Luteitalea sp. TBR-22: one gene and its partner. The protein of the gene in region 1 interacts with the protein of each later gene in a pairwise test. Links are inferred from orthologs where the notes say so. Each region holds a gene or a part of one and is shown in the gene's direction. Other genes may lie near its edges. The genes, in order: dps and clpS.

Region 1 (9,473 bases):
CGGATCAGCTGCCCCGACCGCGCCGTGACCAGGCCCGTGCGCACCCACGCGAGCGCCCGCACGCTGGCCGCGTCGGCGTCGTGCAGCACTGCGCCCTCCACCGCCCTGGACGTGAGCGACCCGTCATCTTCGTAAGCCCGGTCGAGGAAGCCCTCCGCGACGACGCGAAGGCCCGCGGCGTGGCCGGCGTCGGCAAGCGCAGTGCCGTGGGGCGCGTACAAGGCCAGGGCCGCATCGACGGCGACGATGCCCGCCACGATCGCCTCGGCGACGCGCCGGTCGTGCCCCGCGAGGTTGTACAGGGCGCCGTGGGGCTTCACGTGGCGCACCGGCACGCCTTCCAGGGCAGCGAGTCCGGCCAGGCGCTGCACCTGGCGCGCGACCTCGTCACGGACCTGCGCCGGCGACAGCGGCAGCACCCGTCGCCCGAAGCCCTCGCGATCGGGGAACGACGGATGCGCGCCGACCTGCACGCCGCCAGCCGCCGCGGCACGCGCCGTGAGTCTCATGCTCTCGTCGTCGCCGGCGTGCGCTCCGCAGGCGATGTTGGCGGAGGTGACCAGGCGCAGCAGGGCCAGGGCGTCCTCGAGCGGCGGTCCGTCGTGCTCGCCCACGTCCGCGTTCATGTCGAGACGCACGGAGGACACGATACCGGAAGGAGAAGGGGCGGGCGCGGATCCGGGATCGACGATCGGGGATCGAGGATCGCGGATCGGGAGGGGGAGACGGGAGAAGGGGGAAGAAGGGAAGGGCGAAGGGAAGAACGGGCAGAGGCCGCGCAGAATTGCGTGGCCTCTGCTGCCGACGATATGGCTCCCCAGCACTGTGGCATCGTGCCACAAACATACCGCCGACAGCCTTCACTGGAGCAACGGGCATGCCAGAAGGCGCTCCGATGCGATCAGGCTTGTTTTGTCGAAGGAAATCGCCAATCGCCGACCGCGAGGCGACCGCGGCGATCACGAATGTGGGGCTCGACTGACAACTTTGGTCGTGGCCCGGCGATCACGTCGTGCCGACGGTACGGCCCAGGGCCGAGGACGTTCCTGCAAACGCGAGAAGGCCCGTCGCACCTTGACGGCACGACGGGCCAGAGAAGTACGCAGAGGCCGCGCGATGCCGCGTGACCCCTGCTGCCGACGACCTGGCTCCCCAGCAATGTGGCCTCGTGCCACAAACAAGCCGCCGACGCCTGGAACAAGAGCAACCGGCATGCCACACCAGCAAATGGCGTGATACGTCGGGATCTCGCGCGGTGGTCGGGGCGGCACGGGCGCGGCGCGACTCGGCGATCACGAAAAGGGACGTGTCGATCACGAATCTGGTGGGCGGCATTTCCCTCGGTGCCGGGCTGCGGCCATAATCCGCGGCATGTCCGCGCGCCTTCCTCGATGGGTCCTCGTCCTGCTCCTGGCACTGCCCCTCGGCGCGGTGCCGCATGCGCAACCGGCCGCGCGTGACGCGACGCGCACGCGCACCTCGTCGGCCTCGGCAGCCACCGATCCCGACTTCGCGGCGCGCGTCCGCGAGTGGACGACCGGGCCGGAGTTCCTGAGCCCCCTGGTCGACCACCTGCCGCTGGTGAAGGGCATCCCCACGCCGAAGGACGTGCTCGGCTATCACGTCGGCACGCCGAAGCGGCTCACCAAGACCGCCGACGCGCTCGCGTACTACCGCGCGCTCGAGAAGGCGTCGCCGCGCATCCGCGTGACGACCATCGGCAGGACCGATGAAGGCCGCGAGGTCAACGTCGTCTACGTCGCGAGCGAGTCGACCATGAAGCAGCTCGACACGCACATCGCGAGCCTGGGCCGGCTCGCCGATCCTCGCGGCCTGTCGGAGGACGAGGCGCGCCGGCTGGTCGCGAGCACGCCGCCCATCTATCACCTGATGGCCGGCCTGCACAGCGCGGAGACGGGGCCGCCGGAGATGCTGATGGAACTCGCCTACCGGCTGGTCGCGGAGGACACCCCGCTGATCCGGCAGATCCGCGACCGCATCATCGTCAGCTTCACGCCGGCCAGCGATCCCGACGGGCGCGATCGCTACGTCGACTGGTACCGCAAGTACATGGTGGACATCACCGAGGAGAAGGACCGCATCACCGGGCCTCCCTACTGGGGGAAGTACATCTTCCACGACAACAACCGCGACATCAATTACTCGCAGGTCACGTTGCGCGCCCACCTCGAGTGGTACCTGAAGACGCACCCGCCGGTGATGCACGACCTGCACGAGTCGGTGCCCTTCCTCTACACCTTCTCGGGCCAGGCGCCGCAGAACCCGAACCTCGACCCGATCGTGTACGGCGAGCTGCCGATGTTTGCCAACTTCGAGATGATGCAGCTCACCAGGTACGGCATGCCCGGCGTGTGGACGCACGGGTTCGTCGACATGTGGTCGCCCGGCTATCTCGCCTTCATGTCGTCGAACCACAACGGCCTGGTCCGCATGTACGAGACGTTCGGCAACGGCGGCGCGACGACGATGAAGCGGCGGGTGGCGCCACCGGACGGCGGCGCCGGGCAGACCAGTCGGGAGTGGTACCGGCCGTTGCCACCGTACAAGGAGGTCACGTGGTCGATGCGCAACAACACCAACTACATGCAGACCGCCGTGCTGTCGGCGCTGCAGTACGCATCGGCCTTCCCCGAGGTGCTGGTCGAGAACTTCTACAGGAAGAGCCGCAACAGCCTCGAGGCCGGCAGGACGGAGGCGCCGTACGCCTACATCGTGCCGGCAGGCCAGCCCGACCAGACGCGCGTCGACACCCTGCTGTTCCTGCTGATGCGTCAGGGCATCGAGATCTCGCGGGCGACGGCTGACGTGAAGGTGGCCGACACGGTCTACCCGGCGGGTTCGTACGTGATCCGTCGCGACCAGCCCTATGGACGGCTCGTCAAGACGCTGCTCGAGAAGCAGACCTTTCCCGACCCCTCGCTGCGCACCTACGACGACACCGGCTGGACGATGGGGTTGATGTTGCAGGTGGACGTCAAGCCGATTGCCGACAAGGCCGTCCTCGAGGCACCGGCCTCACCCGTGACCGATCTGGCCCGCAAGGGCACGGTGTCGGGCCCGGCGGCGCCGGCAGCATGGGTGGTGCCGCACCACGGGTCGAACGACATGGTGCGCCTGCGCCTGGCGCTCGGCCGCACCGTGGACGTGCGCGCCACGTCGGCCGGCTTCAGCGTCGGCGACGTGAGGTACCCGGCGGGGTCGTTCATCGTGCCTGCCTCGGCCGGCGCCGCATTGACCGACGCCGTCACGTCGCTCGGACTCGCCGCAACCGGCCTGGCCACGATGCCGGACGTCGCGACCGTGGCCGTCGACCTGCCACGGCTGGCGATGTTCTCGACCTGGGGCCGGACGCAGGAGGTCGGCTGGGTGCGGCACGCCTTCGACACGTTCGGGATCCCTTACGACCTGATCTACAAGGAGCGCGTCCGCCAGGGCTCGCTCCGCCAGGCGTACGACGTGATCCTTGTGCCCAACCAGGCGACGACGGGCAAGTCACTCGTGTACGACGTGGAGCGCAAGGGCGGTCCCCTGGCCTACCGGAAGGATCCGCAGTTCCCGACGCTGGGCCAGTACGGTGAGTCCGACGACATCACGGGCGGGATGGGCCTCGAGGGTGTCGTCCAACTGCAGAAGTTCGTCGAGGACGGCGGCGTCCTCGTCACCCTCGGCGCGTCGTCGTACATGCCGGCCGAGTTCGGGCTCCAACGCACCGTCACGGCCACGCGGCCCACCGCCGCCTTCTATGCCCCCGGCCCGATCGTCGAGGTGGAGGTGCTGCGACCGGAGCACCCGATCTTCTTCGGCTACGCGAAGACCCGTCTGCCCGTGCGGTACGCCAATGGACCGCTGTTGCAGGTACCGACCGAGGACGTGGCCGAGCAGGTCCTGATGCGATTCACCGGTGGCGACGAAGGCGTGCTGAGCGGGCTCATGCGCGGGTCGGCGGAGATCCGTCGCCGTCCGGCCCTCGTGGACACGCCGATGGGGCAGGGACGGGTCGTCGCTTTTGCCACCAATCCCTGCTACCGCTGGCAGAACCACGGCGAGTTCGGGATGCTCTTCAATGCGGCGGTCCTGTTCTGGAACGACGTCCCCGCGAAGAAGGCCAAGGAGGCATCGACGGTCACGGCCGCGCAGTGACCAGGCGGCCAGTGGTGGATCCCATGGTCGTGGTTGCCATGCCGTGGCGGTGGCGCGTCTAATCGAACATGACCACCCGAACCACTGCAGAGGTGCCGCTCACCGCCACCAAGCACGGCCTCGACGTCGAGACACGCACGCAGGCGATTGCGTTGCTGAACGCGCGGCTGGCCGACGTCATCGACCTCGAGCTGCAGGCCAAGCAGGCCCACTGGAACGTCAAGGGGCCCAATTTCATCGGCCTGCACGAGCTGTTCGACCAGGTGGCGGAGGCTGCCGCGAAGTTCAAGGACGAGATCGCGGAGCGCGCCGTCATGCTCGGCGGCATCGCGGTCGGCACGGCGCAGGCCGTCGTGGAACGCACGACACTGCCGCCCTACCCGGCAGAGGCACAGGACTGGCACGCGCACGTGGACTGCGTCTCATCGGCGCTGGCCAGGTTCGGGACCGCGCTCCGACAGGCGATCGAGGACGCGACGGAGCTCGAGGACGCCGTGACCGCCGACCTGTTCACGGAAATCGCCCACGAGATCGACAAGTACATGTGGTTCGTCGAGGCACACGCGTCGCGCCCGTAGGGGGAGGCGCAGCAACGCGGCCCGGGACCGGGCCCTACCTGTTCGACGCGTACGCCCGCTTGTCGCCGGTGCGGTGGTTCACCACCTCGTACCGGCCATCGGCGCGGACGTGGATGCTCACCATGTGTCCGGCGTCGGGGGCCTCGTCGAGATTGGCGATGAGTTCCGGCGTCGTGTTGTCGCCGGGCCCCGTCGCCACGTTGCGGTGCAACTGAAAGAGCGCCTGCAGCGACGGCAGCGCCTTGAGGGCCTGCACCGTCGTCGGCGAGCCGCCCTTCTTCGCGCCGTTGTTCATCACCGCCACGGTCGGGGCGAGCGCCTGCAGCACCAGCGGGTGGTTGCTCTGGTCGAGCCCGTGGTGCGTGACCTGGTAGACGTCGACCTTCGGGAGCGTGTTGGCCGGACACACGAGCTTTGCCTCGACGTTCCAGGTCAGGTCGCCGGCGTCGAAGAAGTCGAACGCCCCGTAGGCGAGCGTGAAGCCCAGGCTGCGAGCGTTGTCCGACGGGTCCTCCGGCTTGGGCGCGACAGTGGCGCACGCGGCGTTGGCAGGCGCGCCGGCCCTGGTGTGGACCACGCCGTGCCCGGCGACGAACGACAGCACCACGGGCGGCCCACCAGCGGCGCCCTTCAGCGACAGCGTGTCTCCCGGCTTCAGCGTGTGGCGGTCGCTGACCACGGCGACGTACGCCTCGTAGTTGCTCGCGTAGTCCTGCGCGTACGGCGGGCTCATGGGGCCGTGGTCATGGAACTGCCCGATCGGCACGGCGGCCTTCAGGGCCGGGACGCCGCCGACGTGATCGGTGTGGTAGTGCGTGGTGATCATGTGGTCGATCCGCGAGATCCCGGCGGCCTGCATCGCGGCACGGATGCGCGCGACGTCGCGCCCACCGTTGCCCGGCCACCCCGCGTCGACGAGCACCGACTCGCGCCCCGGCGACACGATGAGCGTCGCCGCGCCGCCCTCCACGTCCACGTGATAGATGTCGAGCGTCGGCTGCGCCGACGCGGTGGCGGCGACGAGCAGGGAGGAGAACAGGGAGATGGCAACTCGCATGGGGTTCCTCGCCGTCAGGCGTCAGGCGTTAGTCGTTAGTCGTTAGTCGTTAAAAGCGTCAAGCGTCAAGCGTTATCCAAGGCGCGTCCTTGTCCCAGTAGCGGGACTTGGCCATGGCCAGCACCAGCATGAGGAGCGTGAAGAGCGCGAAGGCGACGAGCGCGCCGTTGAACGACAGGGCCTTGTGGAGGCGGATCGACGGCACGCCGTAGACCAGCTCGACGTGCACCCAGTAGATGAACAGCGAGGTGCGCCCCAGCAGCTCCATCGGGCTCCAGTGGCGCGGCGGCGTCAGCCGCGCCCAGACACCCCCTGGTGCGAGCCCGAAGTACAGCATGCCGAACACGGCGGTCATCGCGCCGAGCCGGATCGCGAAGAACGCCGGTGATGTCGTCCAGAAGTTCGAGCCGGGCAACAGCGTCGGGCGGAACGAGAGCTGGTAGGCGATCACCGCCACCACGAGCCCGCCCGCGACGCACCAGCCGTGGAACCTGTCGCGCGCCTCGGCGGTCGTGGTGGCGAGCCACTCGCCGAGCGCCAGGCCCGCCAGGGCGAAGGCCGCCCACGGGAACAGCGTGAAGGTGCTGCGGGCCGGCGGCGGCCGGAGGTAGGCCTCGATGGGGTCGGGGATGAGGGCAGGCCAGGTCCAGACGCGCAGCAGCGGCGTGAGCACCAGCACCGCCAGGGTCGCGGCCGTGGCCAGCGACACCCGACCTCGCCGAGTCGACGCGCGGCCCCACAGCCACCCGGCCGCGACCAGCGACAGGCCCATCACGTTGAGGATGTCGACCTTGAGGATGCCGTACAGCGTCGCGCCGGCGCTGAACAGCCAGGCCTGCAGGCGGAACAGCAGGGCGAGCCCGAAGATCGCCCACCCGCGCTTCTGCAGCATCCAGCTCGCCTCGGCCACCGAGGCGCCGCGCCTGACCCGTGCATGCGCCGCGAGCGGCACGGCGAGGCCGGCCAGCCAGAGGAAGAGGGGCGCGCCCATGCCCGCGAGCACGAGAAACCAGAAATACGGGCGCGACTGACGCGTCGGGCCGACCACCGTCCAGGCGTCGACCACGTGCGCGAGGATCATGATGACGACCGCCAGGCCGCGGAGCCAGTCGATGTAGCCGGCTCGGTGCCGTGACGGCCGCGGGGTCCCTGGCGGGGCCGGTTCAGCCATCCACGCGAGTGTACGTGACCTCGAGCGGCGCGTCCCGCCGCAGGCTGTGCCACACCGAGCAGTAGGTGTCCCTCGACAGCGCGATGGCGCGCTCGATGGCCGCATCGGGTACCGGGCCGGTGATCTCGTAATGCAGGATCCAGCCGGTGAAGTAGGACGGCGGCCCGTCGGCCCGCGTACCTGTGACCTTCACGCGGAGTGCCCGCAGGTCGTGCCGTCCCTTCTTGAGGATGCTCACGACGTCGATGCCCATGCAGGCGCCGAGGGCGAGCGCGACGGCCTGCGTCGGCGATGCCCCCTCGGCGCCATCGCCATCGAGCACGGGGCCGGAGCCGGTCGCGAGATGTGTGTCGAACACCTGGTCGTGGTTCCAGGTGAGGCTGACTTCGAGTGTCTTGGCCATGGGCGGTAGCGGAAAGGAGGCACCGGGGGAGGGCGCGGTCTCCAACCGCGCCGTTGGTATGAGTCAGGAGCCGGCCGGGCGCCTGTGAGTTGGATGCGCCCGACCCGCCGGTGGTGACACCACATCGTGCGACTTGAGAAACAGTCTCAGTTCCGTGCTAGGATCGACGCAGAAATCGGACCGGGCAGGTCGCCATCTTCCGATGGGCCACGCTCGGACGCCTCCCAATGGCCAAGCACGCCGTCTCCCCCGCGCCTTCGGGCGTGGCGCAACCCGCAGGGTCTCCCATCCCGCTGAGTTCGCTGCGTGATGGTGCGATCGCCCGCTTCAAGGCGACCGCCGAACTCGACCCGGCGTCGTGCGACCTCCTCCGCGCGCTCGGCCTGACCCGCGAGTGCCAGTTGACCCTCTGCAAGGCTGGCGAGCCCTGCATCGTCCAGGTGCGCTCCACGCGCATCGGCCTGTCGCAGGCCGTGGCCAACGGCATCATGGTGGTCCCCGAGTCGCACGAGGGCTGAGATGGCGGTCGACGCGCCGGAAACGGCAAGCCCGCGTCGCGTCGTCGCGCGTGAACCGGCCCGGATCGCACTCGTCGGCAATCCCAACACCGGCAAGACCACGCTGTTCAACCGCCTGTGCGGGGCACGGGCCAAGACCTCCAACTTCCCCGGCACCACCACCACGTCGCGGGTCGGCCGCGCCGCCCTGCCCGGCGAGTGGCTGGCCGACATCATCGACCTGCCCGGCCTGTACGAGCTCGCGCTCGACATGCCGGAGACGCGCATCGCCCGCGACGTGCTCAGCGGCTCGGGGCTCTACCGCCAGCCCGACGCCGTCCTGGTCGTGATCGACGCGTGCAACCTGACGCGCAACCTCGTGCTCGTCGGCGAGCTCCTCGCCTACCGCCTGCCGGTCGTGGTCGCCCTGAACATGATCGACCTCGCGCAGGGCCGGGGCCTGACGATCGACGCCCGCAAGCTCTCGGAGCGACTCGGCTGTCCGGTGATCCCGATGATTGCCCGGCGCGGCGACGGCGTCGACGAGGTCCGCACGGAGCTGGCGCGCGCGCTTGCGCAGCCACACGCCTATCATCCGGCCGAGGCGGGCGTGCCGGCCGGAGGGGCCACGATCGAGGCCCTGACGCTGTGGGCCGACGACGTGATGTCCTACAGCGCGGGCCGGCCCTCGTCGCCACACGCGCGGGACGCCTTCACGGAAGGGCTCGACAGGGTCTTCACGCATCCCGTGTTCGGACTCGTGGTGTTCGTGGTCGTGATGGGCGGCCTGTTCTACACGCTCTTCGCGCTCGCCACCATCCCGATGGACCTGATCGAGGCGACGTTCGCGCGTCTCGGCGACTTCGCCTCCGGCCTGCTGCCCGACGGTCCCGTGCGTGATCTCGTGTCGCAGGGCATCATCGGCGGCGTGGCGGGCACGGTGGTCTTCCTGCCGCAGATCTGCCTGCTGTTCTTCCTGATCAGCCTGCTGGAGGACACCGGCTACCTGGCGCGGGCCGCCTTCGTGATGGACCGCGTGCTGCGCCGGTTCGGGCTGCCCGGCCACGCGTTCGTGCCGCTGCTGACCTCGTCGGCGTGCGCGCTGCCCGGGATCATGTCCACCCGCCTGATCCCGGATCGCCGCGATCGCCTGGCCACGATCCTCGTCGCGCCCCTCATGAGCTGCTCGGCTCGCCTTCCGGTGTACGTGCTGCTCACGAGCCTGTTGTTCCCACGTCATCCCCTGTACGCGGCCGCGGCATTCACGGCGTGTTACCTGCTGGGGGCGCTCGCAGCCCTGGGCACGGCCATGGTGTTCGGCCGCACGTGGCTGCGCGGCAAGGCTCGGCCGATGGTGCTGGAACTGCCGACCTACAAGTGGCCGTCGCTGGCCAACGCCGTGATCACGGCCAAGGATCAGGGGCTGTCGTTCCTGCAGACGGCCGGCACGGTGATCATGGCCATCTGCATCCTCATGTGGTGGCTCAGCGCCTACCCACACACGCCCGCGCCGGAACGCGCGACTGCCTTGCGGGCGCAGGCCGAGCGCACGACGGATGCGACCCGGCAGCAGGCGCTGGTCGAAGAGGCCACCCAGCTCGAGGCC
Region 2 (9,234 bases), 600 kb from region 1 along the record:
CAGCGAGAACGCGTAGATGACGCCGCCGCCGGCGATCGCGATGTGCTGGCGCTCGCGGGCCAGGTAGGTCATCGGCGACCCGCGCCAGTCGGCGTTGGCCTCGAAGCGCCACAGGCGGCGCCCGTCGGCCGCGGCGACGGCCGTGAACGCGCCGTCGTCCTCGCCCGTGAACACGAGGCCCGACGCGGTGGACAGCACGCCGGCCCAGGTGTCGCCGTCGCCGACCTGCGGCAGCTCCCACGCGATGCGGCCCGTCGCCACCTCGATGGCCCGCAGCACCTTGCCGCCGGTCTCGCCAGGCACGCGACGCGTCGTGCCGCCGTAGAACGATTGCCCGGGCTCGAACCCGCGCGACGACTTCGTGAACACGCTGCAGCGCTCGAGCGCCTGCACGAAGTACAGGCCGCGGGCCGGGTCGAACGACGGCGACATCCAGTTGGTCGCGCCCTCCACCGACGGGCAGACGGTCGTGCCGCGCACGCTCGGGGCCATGTCGAGCAGGCGCCGCGGGCGGCCGTCGGCGCCGATGCCCGTCGCCCAGTTGAGGTTGCGGACGAACGGGGTGGCCCGCAGCAACTGCCCGGTGCGGCGATCGAGCACGTAGAAGAAGCCGTTGCGATTGGCCTGCAGCAGCACCGCGCGGGTGGCGCCCTCCCACGGCAGGTCGGCGGCGATCACCGTCTGCACCGCATCCCAGTCGTTGAGGTCGTGCGGCGTGAACTGGAAGTGCCATCGCCGCTGGCCGGTCCGCGGGTCGAGTGCCAGCACCGAGTCCGACCAGAGGTTGTCGCCCTTGCGCTCGTCGCCGTTGTAGTCCGGGCACGGGTTGCCGGTCGTCCACAGCACCTGGTCCAGGGCGGCGTCGTACGACCCGGTCAGCCAGGTCGCGGCGCAGCCGTGCTCGAGTGCCGTGCCCTGCCAGGTCTCCGACCCCGGCTCACCCCGCGTCGGCACCGTCCACGTGCGCCAGACCTCACGCCCGGTGGCGATGTCGAACGCGGCGACGAACCCGCGCACGCCCTCGTCGCCGCCCGACACGCCCGAGATCGCCAGGCCGCCGACCACCAGCGGGGCCGACGTGGCGCCGTAGTGGGCCTTGAAGTCGGCCATCCGTGTTTCCCACAGCACCTGTCCGTTGCCGCGGTGCAGCGCCACGATCCGCGCGTCGTCGGTCACGAAGAAGAGGCGATCGCCCGCGACGGCGACGCCGCGGTTCACCCCGGCGCCGGCATCGCCAATCACGCCCGGCGTGCGCGGTTGGCGCACCCGCCAGATCTGCCGGCCGGTCGCGGCGTCGACGGCGTGGACCTCGTTGGGGGCGGTGACGTACATGACCCCGCCGATCACCAGGGGCGTGGTGCGCAGGTTGCGAGCGCCCGGAATCGCGTAGGTCCAGGCCGGCCTCAGCCCGGCGACGTTGGCGGGCGTGACCTGCGCCAGGCGGGAGTGCCGGTTGCCGCCGACGTCGCCGTTGTAGGTGGGCCAGTCCCCCGACGCGGGCTGCGGAGCGTCGGCCCGAGGCGCGAGGGTCGGCATCGGCGCCCGACCGAGCGCGACCTCCCGCGAGATGTCGGCGCGCTCGACCGGCACGAGGTCGCCCGACGCGGTCAGCAGCGTGAGGTCGGCCGCGCCGACGGCCAGCGCGAGCCCCTCGACCGCTCGGCCGCTCCGCAGGGCCAGGCGCACGCGTGGCCAGGTCGGCGCGACGCGTGCCGCCTCGGCCAGCGTCCGCACATGGCTGGCCACGGCGCGGACATCGTCGGGTTCGAGTGGCACGGCAGGCATGCCCCCGCCCGGGACGCCCTCGCGCACGAGGCGCGCGATCACATCGGGCGTGCGACGCGCGGCGTCCGGCGTGCTGACGATGTCGGGGCCGCGCTCGCCGCCGCGCCCGTCGGCGCCGTGGCAGGGCGCACAGCGTTCCGCGAACACTGCCGCCCCGGCCGGTGGTCGGGCCTGCGTCAGGTAGGAGGCCGACGTCGGCGCGAGGCTCGCCGACAGCAGACCGGCCAGGGCGAGCGGCCTCATGTGTGGCATGCGCGCAGCATAGTGCAGGCTCAGGGCTCAGGGCTCAGGGCTCAGGTGTAGCTGCCGGCCGCGGCCGGCAGTCAGCGAGGCCTGGCACACGACGACGGACCGTCGCCCAAGGGCGACGGCTACGACACCGTAGCGGCGTTCGACGAAGGTCGATGACCCAATCACGACGGCCAGTTGTGGCGGCCCTACGCCAAACCCTTCCGGATGGCGCGGGCCAGTCCGCCCCAGCACATGGGGAAGGGAACACCGAGCTCCAGGCGCCGCAGTTCGGTGTCGTTCAGCTGCTGCCGGAACACGCGTCGCAGTTCCTCGACGAACCGCGCCTCACGCTCCTGCTCGCTCAGCGCCGCATCATCGACCAGCCCACGGGCGAGGCCGCGCATCACCTCCAGGCGATCGAGCAGCTCGGCCATGTGTGCGACGACGGCGGTCACCGGTCCGAAATGCGTGAGGAAGAGCGCCGACGGCTGCCAGTCGAGGATGCGCCCGACGCTGCGGTGCCAGGTCGGCACGTCGATGTCGGGCGGCGGTGTCGGCGGCATCACCGACTGCATGTGGCTCGTCCGGCACCCGCCGGTGTCGCCCACGAACGCAATCCCGGAAGCGCGATGCAGGTAGCTCACGTGGTGCTGGGCGTGGCCGGGCGTGTAGGCCACCTCGATCGCATGCCCGCAGATCGTCAGCGCCTCGTCACCGCGCAGCACCTGGAGGTTGGCGGCCGGGACGGCGGCGAACTCGCCCCACAGCACGTCCATCTGATCCCCGTAGATCTGGGTCGCGCTGGCGATGAGCTTGTCCGGAGCGGCCATGTGCGTGGCGCCGCGCTCGTGGACGTACACCCGGCAGCGGGGCGCCCGCTTCACGATCGACCCGGCTGCGCCGGCATGGTCGAGGTGGATGTGCGTCAGCAGGACCGCCTCCACGTCGTCGAGGCGGAGTCCCCCCGAGGCGAGGTCGGCCTCGAGCGCCGCCAGGTCGGTGGAGGGGCCGGGGTCGATGAGGGCGAAGCCGGAGGGGCCCTCCAGGACGGCCGTGGCGATCACCCCGGACGTGCCCCGGAACCGGCCGTCGGCGTAGCGGAGTTGGTGAGCGAGGACCTGCATGGCTGAATTATGGCAATGCCCTGATGCCGGAATGCCGAGAATGTCGAGGGTGGTCGGCCTGGCGCACGTCTCCGGCACTCGACATTGCCGGCATCCGGGCGACCGAATGCTGACAATGCGTGTCGAGGCCGACGAGGTCCGACATCCCCGGCATCCCCGGCATCACGGCATCCCCGGCATCACGGCATTCGGACGCTGGGCCCGGCCTGCCCGAATGGCGGGCAGGCCCGGGGCCCAGCGTCCGTATACTGGTGGCGGAGATCAGCGAGCCGCGATCCGGACCCCTGGGAGCCCCCGTGGGCCGGTCAGCACGTCGATGACCGACACACGACAGAAATCGGGCGACCTCGTCCTCGAGCGGACCGAGAAGCAGACCAAGGAGCCCGCGCGCTTCAAGGTCCTGCTGATCAACGACGACTACACCACGATGGACTTCGTCGTCGAAGTCCTCGAGACCGTGTTCCACAAGACCCCTGCCGAGGCGTTCCGCATCATGATGCAGGTGCATACGCAGGGGAAGGGGCTGTGCGGCGTGTACACCTTCGAGGTGGCCGAGACGAAGGTGGAGGCGGTGCACGAACTCGCCCGACAGAACGGGTTCCCGTTGCGGGCGGCCCTGGAAGAGGAGTAAGACCCATGTTCAGCGCATCCGTCGAGCTGCTGCTAGGCGTGGCCTACCGCGAGGCGACCTCGCGACGCCATACGCACCTCACGCTCGAACATCTCCTCTACGTGCTCGCCCACGACACCGAGGCCGAGCGGATCCTGGCCGCCTGCGGCGCCGACCTGCCGCGCCTGCGCTCGGAGCTCGACAAGTTCCTGCAGCAGAACATCGAGCAGTTCCCGCGCGGCGCCCAGAAGGAGCCCGAGCAGACGCTCGCGTTCCGGCGCGCCCTGCAGACCGCCGTGCTGCACGTGCAGAGCGCCGGCAAGAGCGAAGTGCAGGCCGGCGACCTGCTGGCCGCCCTGCTCCAGCAGAACCGCTCCTACGCGGCGCAGTTGCTCGAGGGCCAGGGCGTGACCCGCCTCGACGTCCTCAACTACATCAGTCACGGCATCTCCAAGGTGCCGGCGCCCGACGAGCCGGTCGGCGAGGACCGCCCGGCCGCGGCCGGGCAGGGGGACGAAGGGTCCTCCACCTCGCGCACGCCGCTGGACGCCTACGCCGTCAACCTGACGGTGAAGGCGCGCTCCGGCGCGCTCGACCCGCTGGTGGGTCGCACCGCCGAAGTGCAGCGCACGATGGAGATCCTCTGCCGGCGGCGGAAGAACAACCCGATGTTCGTGGGCGAACCGGGTGTCGGCAAGACGGCGCTGGCCGAGGGCCTGGCGCAGCGCCTGCTGCAGGACGACGTGCCCTCGGTGCTCAAGGACGCGGAGGTCTTCTCGCTGGATGCCACCGCGCTGCTCGCCGGCACGCGCTTCCGCGGCGACTTCGAGGAGCGCTTCAAGGCCGTCGTCAATGCGCTGGCGAAGCGTCCCAAGCCGATTCTGTTCATCGACGAGATGCACAGCACCGTCGGCGCCGGCGCCACGACCGGCGGCACGATGGACCTGGCGACGCTCATCAAGCCGGTGCTGAGCGCGGGCGACATCCGCGTGATCGGCGCGACGACCTTCGAGGAGTTCAAGCAGGTCGAGAAGGACCGCGCCCTCGCTCGCCGGTTGCAGAAGGTGGTGATCGAGGAGCCGTCGGTCGAGGAGACCGTCACGATCCTCAAGGGCCTGCGGAGTCGCTACGAGGACCATCACCACGTCACCTACACGGACGGGGCGATCGAGACGGCCGCCAAGCTCGCCGGCCGTCACCTGCGCGACTACCGACTGCCCGACAGCGCGATCGACGTGCTCGACGAGGCTGGCGCAATGCTGCGGTTGTCCGTCTCTGCCCCGGCCTCGGCCGATGGGCAGGCGCCACCGGTGGAGGGTCGGGTTCCCGCCCCCGAGGCTCCGGCGGGCAGCGCGCCGACCGGCCTGCCTGCCGCAGCGCCCCCGGCCGACGGCGCAGTCGAGGGTCCGCGCCAGGTCGTCGACGTGCCCGAGATCGAGCGCGTCATCGCGCGCATGGCCCGCATCCCCGACAAGCAGGCCCACGCCTCCGACAAGGAACGGCTGCGGACGCTCGAGGATCAGTTGATGCGCGTGGTGTTCGGCCAGGACGACGCGGTCAAGGCCGTGGCGCGGGCGATCAAGCGTGCACGGGCGGGCCTCGGCCAGCCCGACAAGCCTGCCGGCTGCTTCCTGTTCACCGGCCCGACCGGCGTCGGCAAGACCGAGCTGGCCAAGCAGCTCGCCATCCACCTGGGCAACCAGTTCGTGCGCTTCGACATGTCGGAGTACATGGAGAAGCACGCGGTGGCCCGGCTCATCGGCGCGCCCCCGGGCTACGTCGGCTTCGAGCAGGGCGGCCTGCTGGTCGACGCGATTCGCAAGGACCCGTACGCGGTGCTCCTGCTCGACGAGATCGAGAAGGCACACCCCGACATCTACAACATCCTGCTGCAGGTGATGGATCACGCCACGCTCACCGACAACACGGGGCGCAAGGCGGACTTCCGGCAGGTGATCCTGATCATGACGTCCAACGCGGGGTCGCGCGAGATGAGCCAGGCGCTGGTCGGCTTCAGCGGGTCGTCGTCGGGCAAGGGGGCGGCCGGACGCGCGAAGCAGGCGCTCGAGCGCATCTTCAGCCCCGAGTTCCGCAACCGCCTCGACGCCACGGTCACCTTCGGGGCGCTGTCGCCGGCCGTCGTCGAGACGATCGTCGAGAAGTTCGTCCTGCAGCTCGAGGCGCAGCTGGCCGAGCGGCGCGTCGCCATCACCCTCGAACCCGAGGCGCGCGCGTGGCTCGCCGGGAAGGGGTACGACCCGGTCTACGGGGCGCGGCCGCTGGCGCGCGTCATCCAGACCGAGGTGCGCGACCCGCTCACCGACGAGATCCTCTTCGGCCGCCTGGAGCACGGCGGCAGCGTGACGATCGGCCTGAAGGACGGCGCGCTGACGTTCGACATCGTGAGCACGCCGGCGCCGGCGGCCAAAGACACGATCGATGCGTAGCGTCTGGAAATTTCACAAGTCAGGAATTCCACAATTTCATGACCACCGCCACGGGGCCGTCAACGACGCTGGTGAAATTCTGAGATCGTGCAACTCTGCGATTTGCCATGAGTGACCAACAAGAGCCCGTGAAGGTCGTCGATCGTCGCTGGTGGGCGCGGACCGTCGCCGAGGACGCGCCGGCGCAGGCCGAAGACGGTCCGACCGTCTTCGAGAGGCCGACGTACGTCCAGGAACTCGAGCAGCAGCTCGCCGAGAAGAACGAGCAGCTGCAGGAGTACGTCAACGCCGTGCACGAGGCGCAGCGCGAGTTCGAGGCGATGCGCCTGCGCGTCCGCAAGGACGCGGCGCGCGACGCCGAGCTGTCGCGTCGCGCCGTCTTCGCCGACCTTCTCGAGGTCGTCGACAACCTCGATCGCGCGCTCGGCGCGGCCCGCGCCGGCGGCAGCGCCGATGCGCTGGTCGCCGGCGTCGAGCTGGTGCGGCAGCAGTTCCTCCACAAGCTGGCCGGCTACGGCATCAGCCGCATCGAGCCGATCGGCGAGCCGTTCGATCCCGAGCGACACGAGGCGATCACCACCGTGCCGGTCACCCCGCAGTTCGGGGAGGGCATCGTGGCCGGCGTGGCCGCACCCGGCTACCTGATCGGCGAGGACGTGTTGCGTCCCGCCGCGGTCGCGGTCGCCTCCGACCACTAGGACGTCCCGGCCAGACACGCGTCGGAGCCGGGCCGGCCTTTCCGTCTCGTGTACGCTGCGGGCGTGACCAGCACGCCGGATCAGGCAGCACGCGAGGCGCGGCGCGCCCACCTGCGCGCCGAGTACGCGCGCGCCCTGCGCCCGGCGATCGAGGCGCTCTCGAGCGAACAGGCATCGCTGATGGCCGGCATGATGCCGGGCCTGGTCCTCGGCCTGGTGGGCTGGGGCACGGCGATCGCGCTGCTGGTGCGTCACCCGTGGCCGGACACCTGGTGGGGCGACCCGGCGAGCTGGCAGGTCGTCGGCCTGGCGGTGCTGCTCGTGCTCGGCGTGCGACGCGCCGCGCACTGGCTGGATGGCGGCCGCGCCGCCCGTTTCAAGGCGTCGGCCGACACCTTCGAGCGCGACGTGCTGCCGCGCGTGTTCGCGACCCTCCGTCCCCGGGCCTCGTACAAGAAGGGCGCGGCCGTCGATCGCGGCTGGATCCGCCGGTCCGCGCTCGTCCCCGGCGCCAACGAGTACGGCTGTCGTCACCTCGTGAAGTGGTCCACCGGAGGCATCCGCGTGCAGATGGCGCGCGTCGACGCCGCCGAGGTCACCACCCAGCGGGACGGCGACACGACGCGCATCTCCGTGGTCCGGGGTGTCGTGGCGATTGCGACCATGCCGGTGCAGGTGCCGGGGCACGTGCGCGTCGGCCGACGCGATACCGATCAGCTCGGGCTCGAGCCGCTACCCGGCCACAAGGACGTGACCCCGGCGATGCTGTCGCGCGTGCCGGGCAGCGCGCCCCCGGCATGGCTGCACGACGACTACGTGGCGACGACCGATTCGGCCGCCGTCGCCGCGCTCGTGCTGACTCCCGACGTGATCGGGGTCCTGAACGCCTTGCGCGAGCAGGGGCGCAGCGTCCGCCTCGCGGTGGCCCACGGTGAGGTGTTCCTCGTGCTGGAGCGCTGGGCGGCGTGGTTCGGTGACCTGGCAGGCCGCCTCGACGAGGACCGCTACGTGGAGATGGGGGAGTTCATGGACGCGGTCGATACCATCGCCCTGGCGGTGACGGCCCGCATGACCGCGCCATGAGCGCGAGCGCGTCGCAAGGCCGAAGGCGCAAGGAAATCGACGGACTGGCCTGGCTGCCGGCTGCCCAACCCACCGCCAAGATCGCCAGCCCGCCGATCCCTTGAACCACCCACATCAACAGCAAGCACCGTGCCGATCCGTGCGGGCGAGATCACCCGTGTTCCGTGATCCGTGCGGCGCCCGCCCTTACCCGACACGTAAGCCGCTTTCGTGGGATGTAAGCGATTGACGAGGCAGGGCCCGCGCCCCCCGTGAGCCGTCGAGCGATGCCCCGCAGGCAAGTGAACCGCAGCAAGGAGGGTCGGCAGGTGCGGGGACACCCGTGACCCTCCAGGCTGCGGAAGGAACCGCCGCGAGCGGACCGGCGACGGCCGGGCGCCCACCCGACCGGCCGGCCGGCCGCAACGATTCCAACCTCGGTCGCGCTACCAGAACTTGCGCGAGATGTTGAATCCGATGAACCAGTCGTCGGGCGTGCCGCCCCTGGCAATCTGGCCCATCGTCGTCTGCAGGCCGTTGGAGAAGTTCAACTGGAACGCGTGGTTGCCGGCGCGCATCTCGAGACCGATGGCGCCGTGCGTGCGGCCCTCGTCGTAGCCGCTGACGCGTGGCGCCACCTCCGCCACCAGGTAGGAGCGACGCGTCATGCGGATGCGACCGCCGATGCCGAGCAGGAACGAGCTGTTGTCGTCCACCAGTTCGCTCGGCAACGTGTTGGTGTTGTTCACCCACGTCGGCTCGACGTAGACCGCTGCACGCTTGCCGATCTCGCGCGACACGATCAGCCCGATGCCGGGCGAGTAGCTGTCCTGGAAGTTGTTGGTGCCGTCGGCCGTCAGGTTCAGCGCCAGCCCGACGCCGAACTTCTCCTGCGGCGCGATCTGCTGCTGGGCGAAGAACTGGATCGTGCGGTCGCTGGTGCGCAGGACGCCGACCTGCGTGCCCTTCAACAGGCCGTAGCGCACCTCGAGGCCGATCAGGCCGCCGGCGTCGAGGCCGAACAGGTCGGCCGCCAGGTCGCCGAAGTTCCCGTCGTCGAGCGGGCGCCCGAAGCGGTGCGTCACGCGGAAGGCGAACTTGCCGCGCGGCATGCGCAGCGAGGTCGGCAGGCCGACGATGGTGAAGTCGGGCTGCGCCGGGTTGACGTCGAGATCCGGATCGTCCTCGTCGTCCTGGACCACGGCGGTTGCATCGGCCGCGGGCTTCGGGTCCTCGGCGGTCGCGGGCGTGGTCGGCGTCGCGGGGGCGGCGGCGCC

The links.
Region 2: the proteins of dps (region 1) and clpS interact in binary tests that used the Escherichia coli proteins (3 or more experiments, as listed by UniProt). The link is inferred for Luteitalea sp. TBR-22 from one-to-one orthologs.

What each region holds. Positions count from the first base shown.
Region 1 is NZ_AP024452.1:932,216-941,688, reverse strand. Bases 3,041-5,984 are described here. They hold dps (DNA starvation/stationary phase protection protein Dps), read left to right. Parts: upstream 3,041-4,229; coding sequence 4,230-4,739; downstream 4,740-5,984. Other genes in these bases: TBR22_RS03845 (heparan-alpha-glucosaminide N-acetyltransferase domain-containing protein), read right to left, coding at 5,855-5,984; TBR22_RS03850 (ComEC/Rec2 family competence protein), read right to left, coding at 4,774-5,796; TBR22_RS03860 (M14 family zinc carboxypeptidase), read left to right, coding at 3,041-4,161. Outside these bases: TBR22_RS03865 (LamB/YcsF family protein), read right to left, coding at 1-638; more of TBR22_RS03860, read left to right, coding at 1,372-3,040; more of TBR22_RS03845, read right to left, coding at 5,985-6,967; TBR22_RS03840 (OsmC family protein), read right to left, coding at 6,960-7,370; TBR22_RS03835 (FeoA family protein), read left to right, coding at 7,598-7,888; TBR22_RS03830 (ferrous iron transporter B), read left to right, coding at 7,890-9,473.
Region 2 is NZ_AP024452.1:332,432-341,665, reverse strand. The notes cover bases 2,409-5,113. They hold clpS (ATP-dependent Clp protease adapter ClpS), read left to right. Parts: upstream 2,409-3,456; coding sequence 3,457-3,771; downstream 3,772-5,113. Other genes in these bases: clpA (ATP-dependent Clp protease ATP-binding subunit ClpA), read left to right, coding at 3,777-5,113; TBR22_RS01465 (MBL fold metallo-hydrolase), read right to left, coding at 2,409-3,140. In the rest of the region: TBR22_RS01470 (PQQ-binding-like beta-propeller repeat protein), read right to left, coding at 1-2,037; more of TBR22_RS01465, read right to left, coding at 2,223-2,408; more of clpA, read left to right, coding at 5,114-6,197; TBR22_RS01450 (nucleotide exchange factor GrpE), read left to right, coding at 6,305-6,895; TBR22_RS01445 (hypothetical protein), read left to right, coding at 6,959-7,978; TBR22_RS01440 (DUF5777 family beta-barrel protein), read right to left, coding at 8,404-9,234. UniProt on the Escherichia coli protein: Involved in the modulation of the specificity of the ClpAP-mediated ATP-dependent protein degradation.